DNA from 3 places in the Staphylococcus arlettae genome. Region 3 is predicted to be linked to each of the others. Evidence: predicted binding sites of a transcription regulator. Region 3 holds the regulator's gene; each other region holds the start of a gene.
What was found. Region 3 encodes CtsR, which represses protease genes until heat stress. Its sites were predicted from a motif close to ATGGTCAATAAAGGTCAAACA; they were not measured.
Positions count from the first base shown of each region.

Region 1: the regulator CtsR is predicted to act here: its motif matches at 1,353-1,373, upstream of clpB (ATP-dependent chaperone ClpB).
Region 2: the regulator CtsR is predicted to act here: its motif matches at 2,119-2,139, upstream of clpP (ATP-dependent Clp endopeptidase proteolytic subunit ClpP).

Region 1 covers NZ_CP094803.1:1,955,739-1,959,032, forward strand. Annotated here, with positions in the region: gene clpB (ATP-dependent chaperone ClpB) at 1-1,302, opposite strand, end outside; gene MUA37_RS09555 (carboxymuconolactone decarboxylase family protein) at 1,496-1,915, opposite strand; gene MUA37_RS09560 (Lrp/AsnC family transcriptional regulator) at 2,020-2,430, shown strand; gene MUA37_RS09565 (metal-sulfur cluster assembly factor) at 2,578-2,886, opposite strand; gene MUA37_RS09570 (Cof-type HAD-IIB family hydrolase) at 3,006-3,294, shown strand, end outside.
Region 2 covers NZ_CP094803.1:2,072,863-2,076,156, forward strand. Annotated here, with positions in the region: gene MUA37_RS10175 (IS1182 family transposase) at 1-1,277, opposite strand, end outside; gene clpP (ATP-dependent Clp endopeptidase proteolytic subunit ClpP) at 1,490-2,074, opposite strand; tRNA gene MUA37_RS10185 (tRNA-Arg) at 2,224-2,295, shown strand; gene MUA37_RS10190 (hypothetical protein) at 2,798-3,022, opposite strand.
Region 3 covers NZ_CP094803.1:2,400,120-2,403,413, forward strand. Annotated here, with positions in the region: gene MUA37_RS11755 (protein arginine kinase) at 1-665, opposite strand, end outside; gene MUA37_RS11760 (UvrB/UvrC motif-containing protein) at 658-1,215, opposite strand; gene MUA37_RS11765 (CtsR family transcriptional regulator) at 1,234-1,695, opposite strand; gene MUA37_RS11770 (NupC/NupG family nucleoside CNT transporter) at 1,853-3,067, shown strand.

The DNA.
Region 1 (3,294 bases), 440 kb from region 3:
ATTATCAGATTCATTTTTCAATGCACTTTCTTCAATTTCTAATTGCATTACACGACGATTAACTTGATCTAATTCTGTAGGGTTCGAACCCATCTCAGTACGAATCGTTGCACAGGCTTGGTCAACAAGATCAATTGCTTTATCCGGTAAAAAACGATCAGTAATATAACGATCAGACAGTTCTGCTGCTGCGACGAGTGCACGGTCTTGAATACGTACACCATGATATACTTCATAACGTTCTTTAAGACCACGTAAAATAGAAATCGTATCTTCTACATCTGGTTCTGATACATTTACTTTTTGGAAACGACGCTCTAAAGCAGAATCTTTTTCAATATATTCACGATATTCATTTAAAGTTGTTGCCCCAATACAATGAAGTTCGCCACGAGCTAACATAGGTTTTAACATGTTACCGGCATCCATCGCGCCTTCTGTTTTACCTGCACCAACTAACATATGGATCTCATCAATAAATAATATGATTCGGCCATCTGAGTCTTTAACTTCTTTTAACACTGCTTTTAAGCGCTCTTCGAATTCACCACGGTATTTTGCGCCTGCAACTAATGCACTTAAATCCAATTCAAAAATAGTCTTATCCAACAAAGAATCAGGTACATCTTTACGTACAATTCTTTGGGCTAAGCCTTCAACAATTGCAGTTTTACCAACACCTGGTTCACCAATTAATACTGGATTATTTTTAGTTTTTCTACTTAAAATACGTATAGCATTTCGTATTTCTTCATCTCTACCAATGACTGGATCCATATTCCCTTGTCTTACTTCTTCAACAAGATCACGGCCATATTTTTCTAAAGCTTCATAATTTACTTCTGGATTTTGTGTTGTCACATGGTTTCCTCCTCTAACTTTTTTAATAATTTCTGTAATAACTTCTTGTTTGTTACCTATTGCTTCACGTGTAATACTGTCTACTTCCATTGCTGCTAACAACAAATGTTCCATTGAAATATATTCATCTTCATATGTGTTCATATATTGTTCTGCTGTATTCAATAATTTATTAGCGTTTTGACTTATATATTGTCCATATTGCACATGTTCACCTTGTACAGTTGGATAATTACTTAATTTACTATCATACTGTAGTGCTAAACTTTCAGTATCAATATTTGCTCTATCTAAAATATTTTTAAATAAACTATCCGATTCTGTTAAGGCTGCTTTTAATATAGCTTCAATTTCAATATTTTGGTTTTCATAGTTTTTAGCGATTTCAATAGCTTGTTGTAAAACACTTTGTACTTTATAGGTCATTTGATTAATATCCAAATAAACTCACCCCTGTATCATTAAGTGTAGGTCAAGGTTAACTATCTTTGACTTTGACTTTCTTTGACCTTAATTAAATTATATACCTTTCTGTTGCTAATATCAACTAAAAAACATCATTCGTATGCCGCTAATTTTCTCTTTTTTGTTATACACAAATTAGTACAAATTTAATCGAAATCGTGCCATCAAATTAATCAGTAGCCTCCAATTGTAACAATGCGCCAAATTTTTGCTGACACTCCGTGAACTGAATATACGCTATCAACATGATGATTTCTTCGTCAGTCATTACTTTATAAAGCTCCTGAAATAGATAATCAGGTATGTTCGTCCCCATTGTCATATATACTTCTGTAAAACCAATTGCTGTCAGTTCTTTTGGATTAAATTGTGCTTTACTACCTTCTGGTTTTCCTTTGCTCTTACAATATGAACAACCACTTTGGTGTGCCAACATTCTTCTAATTTCCTCCACCACTTTAGGTTGTAAATGTAAGTTTTGTTCAATCGTTTGGGCTAATGTTGTCCAACTCTGTAATAATTGTTCGTTATGACCTAGTAATTGTTGATACGGTGTTTCACCTAATTCACTTAATTTTATTAAAGTCATATGTCCACCTCCTATTATGAAGTTTATATAACTAAACGTCTTTCATCCTTATGTTTTATTAGGTATAATTAATAAAAACTTTATTATTTGAGGTATTATTATTCATGGACGTAATCGACAATAAAATCATTTCTGTGCTACAAACGAATAGTAAAATATCGTTGTCTGAATTGAGTGACCTTGTACATTTATCATCACCTTCAGTACGTGAACGAATCAATAAACTCTTAGAGACCGGTATTATTAAAAAATATACAATTGACATTGATTACACTTTGTTAGGTTATACTATTGAAGTTATTATGCACATTACTATTAAAAATAATTTATATAAAGACTTCAAACTTTTTATTAATAACCAATCTGATGTTGATTTTTGTTATAGAGTTTCTGGTTCATCTTGCTTTTTAGTTAAAATGCATTTTCAATCAATGTCAGCAGTTGAACAGTGTATCGATGATATGCAACGTTATGGTCACACGCACACACAATTTATTTTGTCACAAGTTAAATAAAACCAATCTCGAATGGCTATCCAACTTTCGGATTGTCTTTATCATAACTCAATTGATATTTAATTTTCTCCAACAAAAAAAGACTTAACATGTCCAATGATGTCTAAACATCTATGAACATAATTAAGTCTTTACTAAAAATTGAGCTTAGCCAATGCCTAATGCAATTTTAGCATAACGAGACATTTTATCTTTATCCCAAGGCGGGCTCCATACAACATTAACTTCAGTATCTGAAATTTCAGGTATTTCAGCTAATACCATTTTAATTTGATTTATAATTTGAGGTCCCATTGGACATCCCATAGAAGTCAATGTCATTTCAACGGTACATAATCCTTCATCATCTACATCTACATTATATACTAAGCCTAAATTAACTATATCAATACCAAGCTCTGGGTCGATAACCATCTCTAAGGCATTTAAAATACTATCTTTAAGTCCTTCATCCATTTGTAATCACCTCTTCGTAATTAATCTTAATTAACAATATATCAAATATCTTACAAAACGCCAATAAAATGCTATGATATTGTTACATTAAATTTTAATATCAACTTAAGGAGACATATATGAAACCTTATTTAATTTGTTTAGATTTAGATGGTACTTTATTAAACGATGATAAACAGATTTCACCTTATACAAAAACAATACTTAATACATTACAAGCACAAGGACACAAACTAATGATTGCTACTGGACGTCCTTATCGTGCTAGTCAAACTTATTACCATGAATTGAATATGAACACACCTGTAGTCAATTTTAACGGGGCATATGTACATCATCCAAAAGATGACAATTTTACACCAGTTCATGAAGAATTAGATTTAGAGCTTGCTACAAGCATTATTCAAT
Region 2 (3,294 bases), 330 kb from region 3:
TCCATGGAAACTTTGTCATGTCCTCTATATCTCGTCCATCTCATACCATGCTGTTCTTTTGCATCGCCAAATTTTCTCTCTATTGTTTGACTTCGCATTTTATATTGTTTTTTAATTGTATCCACAAACCTTAAATCTTCAACTATATCTAAATCATCTTGCCAAACATGTCTTCTAATTTGTTTTATGGCATCTTTACTTTCAGTACATTTATTTAGTAGTGGACAGTCTCGACATATTGAAGCATCTGATACATATAATCTGTGTCCTGTTGGCATTGTTCTTTTATATAGTAAAGTTTCATCATTAGGACAAATATAAGTATCATAATGTTCATCGTAGATGAAATCTTTTGTTCTGAAAAAACCAGGTTTTCCTTTAGGTCTCGTATATGGCATTGCTGGTACAATTGCTTTTTCAAGCAAAAAGTGTGCATTAAAAGGTGTTTTATAACCTGAATCAATTGCTAATGTGATAGGCAACATCTGCTTGGTTTCCAATCTTTCAATCATTGGTTTGAGTTGTGTACTGTCGTGAATATTACCAGGTGTCACGTGCTTATCAATAATATAACCATTTTTATCTACACATGCGTGTAAACTATAAGCAAATTGCTTTTCTCGTTCACCTTTAACGTAGTACCCAGCTTCTGGATCAGTCGTACTTACTTTTTTGGTTTTATATTCCTCCTTGCTTTTATTTTTTATTGGCTTTTTTCCTTGTGCTCGCCTTTGTTCATTTATTTCATTATCCAATTCTTCTTGGAAGTGAAGTGTATCTTTTTTTACAATTTTTTTGATGTATTTATTCTTATTTGCATTTGCTTTAATATGTGTAGAATCAATGAATAAAGATGAGTGATCTATTAAGTTATTTTTGATAGCTATTTCTAGTATTTTCTCAAATATTTGTTCAAATAAATCTGTATCATGAAAACGACGTGTATAGTTCTTACTAAAAGTTCCGTAATGAGGTACTTTATCTAAAAAGCTATATCCTAAATACCAACGGTAAGCTACATTTGTTTCTATTTCTTTAATTGTTTGTCTCATTGATTTAATGCCAAACAACCTTTGTATGAGTAATATTTTTACTAAAATAACAGGATCTATAGATGGTCTACCATTATCAAGGCAATATTTGTCTTCGACAAGTTCATACACAAAATTTAAATCTAATATCGCATCGACTTTACGTAATAAATGATTATTAGGGACTAATTCAGAGATAGAAATCATTTCATATTGATCTCTTTTATCAATTGATTTATTCAACATAATAAACACCACCACTGTTTAATTTACATATATTATAATGTTTTTGTGTAATATTGGCAGTAATTTATGCCGACTCCTGCGGGAATATCACTAGCCGAAGACTACAGGCTAAGGCAGTGCCCGCGGAAAGCGTGCATAAAAAAACTGCCAACAAAGTCGGAGACTTTGTCGACAGTCTGAAACCAGTCCTATATAGGACTGGTTTTAATTATTTATGCTTCTGGTTCCATAACATGATCAATTAAACCATATTCTTTTGCTTCGTCAGCAGATAAGAAATTATCACGGTCTGTGTCTTTTTCAATTTTTTCAATTGATTGACCTGTACGTTCAGCTAAAATTTTATTTAATTTAGCTCTTGTTTTTAAGATATGGTTCGCAGCAATTTCTATTTCTGTCGCTTGACCTTGGGCACCACCTAATGGTTGGTGAATCATAACTTCAGCATTAGGTAACGCAAAACGTTTACCTTTAGCACCAGCTGATAATAAGAATGAACCCATTGATGCAGCCATACCAATACAAATTGTTTGTACATCTGGTTTAATATGTTGAATTGTATCATAAATCGCAAAACCAGCTGTTACACTACCACCAGGTGAATTGATATATAAGTAAATATCTTTTTCAGCATCTTGTGCTTGTAAGAATAATAATTGAGAAACAATTGAGTTTGCAACATTGTCATCAATTTGTGAACCTAACATAATTATGCGGTCTTTTAATAAACGTGAGTAAATGTCATAAGCACGTTCACCACGATTTGTTGTTTCGATTACTGTAGGAATTAAATTCATTATATTTCCTCCTTATTTATAACTGTTGAATTTATTTTAACCTAAAAGTCAAAAATGGTCAAAAAATAAACTCATGTTTTTTATTCTTTTTAAAAAGTGTATTGACCATTACTTTGAAGATTTGTAAACTTAAAGTATTGTTTATTTTACCCCTCGTAGTGTAATGGATAACACTTAAGATTCCGGTTCTTACAATAGGGGTTCGATTCCCTTCGAGGGGGCTAAGTTAGTGTTCAACGTTACTTCTTGCTACCACAAGCTTTAAGAAGTTTTATTAATCGTCGTTGGGCACTTTATATATTTATACATTTGAGATGCTATCAAAACATTTAATTTCTACCTATTTTTTAGGTAGTTTTTTTATTAATAACATTAACTTAAAAAGTAGTTTAATCCATTTTATTATTTATATAACACAACTACTATACCTTATAAAAGTGATTATAGCATGTAGCTTATAAGTTATATACCAAATTAACTTTCTTTTTACTTTTCAATACGGCATATAATATTTCACTAAAGATAAGCTACAGGTACTAAATTCATAGCTAGAAACCACTCTGCACTCATTCTGACAAATGCTGTAAGTGCGCTAAATAGACATATTTAAAAGTACCGATTGTACTGTTTTTTATAAATACAATATAACTGCGACATATAAATAAAAAACAAACACATAATTGATTACATGTTTGTTTCTGCTTTTTCGTTCTTATATTTTACTTAACCAAAAATGATTAATAAAAAGCCAACTGCAAATAATGCAGTCGAAGCCTTTCGCCCTCTATAAAACTCACTTAATAATATTGTTGCTAAACCTACGATGACAAGTTGTTGATTATAAGCAACAACTCCCATAAAATCACCTATCATCATGATGACGCCGCGTACAACCCAAAAAATGATGAGCACCATCGCGATAAGTCTTAAATAAGCTAAAATTTTCACTACGTTAACGCTCCTTATACAACTAATTCCTTTTATAATAACTTAATATCAATTCTAACATGTATACCTATAATTGATATATTTTATGTTTTACTATGACAATTAATTTTTATACTAAAGGAATAGATGTTTTTATTTCTTTGATTGTTTGTCTCATTGACTTGATGACAAACAATCATTGAATAAGTAATATTTTAGTATTATATTGGCTAACGATTTATGCCAACTCCTACGGGAAGAGCACTTGCCGAAGACTACAGGCTAAGGCAGTG
Region 3 (3,294 bases):
TTACCTAACGTTAATTGATTAGATACTTGATAGATGTGCCCATATACTTGTGAACCTTCACCGTATATCCCTCGCATTGTAAATCCAAAGCGATTAATAGTCTGTGCAATACGATTCATCCTTTTCATAATGGATAATCCAGGTAAGTGTAGCATCACGCTAGCACGCATCCCTGTACCAATGTTTGTAGGACATGTTGTTAAATAACCTAAAGTTTCATCAAAACTGATGTCTAACTTAGCATCCAACTGATCATCAATTTGTGAAGCTTGTTCAAACAATGATTGTAGTGATAAATCATTGCCCATTGCTTGAATACGTAAGTGATCTTCTTCATTGACCATTAAACTTAATGATTCATCTTCATTTAATAACACTGCTGCCGCTGGTTGTTTAATTAATTCAGGGCTAATAAGATGTTTCGCAACGAGTTTAAATTTACTGCGTTGATCCATTTGATCTAAATGTTGTACAGCTAACTCGGGAAGCGCATCTTGAACTTCATTAACTACTCTATAACCTTCTTGTTCAGATGGAAACATTAACGGGTGCACGTGTTTTTCTAAATTTCGTGCCAATCTAATCCTTGATGACATAATAACTGGTGAATCAGTTCCTTCACGCATCCAATCACTCATATGTGCATTTAAGTCTTTATCACTCATCACGTGTCACCTCGCTATCTCTGTCTGCTTTTAATGCTTTGATTTCATCTCTGACAATAGCAGCTTCTTCAAAGTTTTGTTCTTCAATTAACTGTGTTAAATGGTTGGTTTTTTCTTCAATTTGTTTTTTTAACGCTAATTTTTTATGGGACGAATGAGGTGTTTTACCTGTGTGTTCAAATTGACCCCCTTGCACACGTCTTACAATATCTACAATATCTTCTTTAAATGTATCGTAACATTGTGCACAGCCAAACTTACCTACATGTGCGATATCACGTAAAGACATTTGACATGTTGGACAACGTTTAGCTTCTTTAATCGTAATTTCATCAAAATTGATACCGTGTTTAGCTGCTAAGTGTTGTAATATTTGTTTTACAACAAAGGCACCTTCTATATCATCTTGTTGTTCTACTTGACTATCTTGTGTCCAAGGGTTGTTCCCTTTAGCGCAAGTGGTACATACCCATTTTTCTTGAATACCGTCTTTTCCTTTTACTGCTACCTTAACTTCGGCTTCATTTAAATGACAATTCTCACACAACACGGTAATCACCTCGCTCTTTTAATAATAATTTATGATCGGTAATAGTCTTTTCATAATATTAGCTCTAATAATATCACGTGCTACTACATCCATTTTTAATGTTTCTCTATCTACTACTGCATTAATCATTTTAGCTTCTCTATCGCTAATATAACCTTTTTCTAATAAGCCATCTACAATATAGTACGCTTGTTGTTGAGATATTGAAGGACCAATAATTTGGAGTAGATGATTAATATATCCGCTTGCGTCATTATTTTCAATTTTTGTGATTCGAATATAGCCTCCACCACCTCGTTTACTTTCAATTTCATAACCATGTTTATTTGTAAAACGTGTTTTAATGACATAATTAAGTTGCGAAGGTACACAATCAAATTGTTGCGCTATATGTGCGCGCTGAATTTCTACAGCATCTTCATTGGAGTCTTCAAATAATTTTTTAATGTATTGCTCTATGATGTCAGACATATTGTGCATGATTATCACCTCTTTTTGACCTTCTTTGACTATATTATATGACCAACTTTGACCTTTTTCAACCAATATGATTTAAAAATTTTAAAAATCCATGTTACTTATATTACTTTTATTGTATTATAGATATTAAGAAAAAATTAAAGGGATGAAAAACAATATGCATATTATTATTGGCTTAATTGGTATCGTAGTATTTTTAGCACTAGCCGTTGTGTTTAGTTCAGACAGAAAAAATATACGTTGGAATTATGTCGGTTTGTTACTTGGGATACAGTTAGTTTTTGCTTTTATCTTACTTAAAACAAAATTTGGTATTACTGTTATTGGTGGTATTTCAAATGGTTTTAACTATCTATTAGCGCAAGCAGCAGAAGGGGTAAATTTTGTATTTGGAGGATTTGAATATATAGATCCTGAAAACCCTCCATTCTTCTTTAATGTTTTATTACCTATTGTGTTTATTTCAGCATTAATTGGTATCTTACAATATACAAAAATTTTACCATGGATTATTAATGTTCTAGGATTTCTTATTTCTAAAATCAATGGCATGGGACGCTTAGAATCATACAACGCAGTTGCCGCTGCTATTTTGGGACAATCAGAAGTTTTTATATCACTAAAAAAAGAATTAGCATACATACCTAAACAACGTTTATATACATTAACAGCTTCTGCTATGTCTACAGTATCAGCGTCTATCATTGGTGCGTACTTTGCATTAATCGAACCTAAATACGTTGTTACTGCAGTAGTCTTAAACTTATTCGGTGGTTTTATTATCGCTTCTATCATCAATCCATATCGTGTGGATGAAAAAGAGGATAAATTAATTGTGCAAGAAAGTGAAGCTTCAAAACAGTCATTCTTTGAAGTATTGGGAGAATACATCTTAGACGGATTTAAAGTTGCTGTAATCGTTGGTGCAATGTTAATAGGGTACATTGCTATAATCGCTTTACTTAACGGACTTGTTGCCGGTATCTTCTCAGGCTTGTCAGGTGGACAAATTGATTGGGACTTCCAAACAATTATCGGTTTTATCTTTGCGCCATTTGCATTTTTAGCTGGTATTCCTTGGAGCGATGCAGTACAATCTGGTTCTGTTATGGCAACAAAACTACTATCCAATGAATTTGTTGCGATGCAAAGTTTAAGTGAAGTTAAAGGTATGAGTGAGCATGCTAAAGGTATCGTTTCAGTTTTCTTAGTATCTTTCGCCAACTTCAGTTCAATCGGAATTATTTCCGGTGCAATTAAATCATTAAATAACGAAAAAGGTGACATGGTAGCCCGCTTTGGTTTGAAATTATTATTCGGTGCTACATTAGTTTCATTTATTTCATCAGCAATCGCAGGCTTCTTTATTTAGTGATACAATTTAAAATAGCTTAAATCAATTTTTTACAACAACAAACCTAACAAACACACTCATCGCCTAATATCGTTGAGTGTGTTTTCATTTTAAATAGTGTAGCATATTAAAATGTTGTCACTTGTAAATTTACATCTAAACATGTATCATTCAATAAGTAGGTGCATTTATTCATACCTATGAACAAGAAGTGCAGTATCAAATTTTAATTCAAAGGAAGTAAC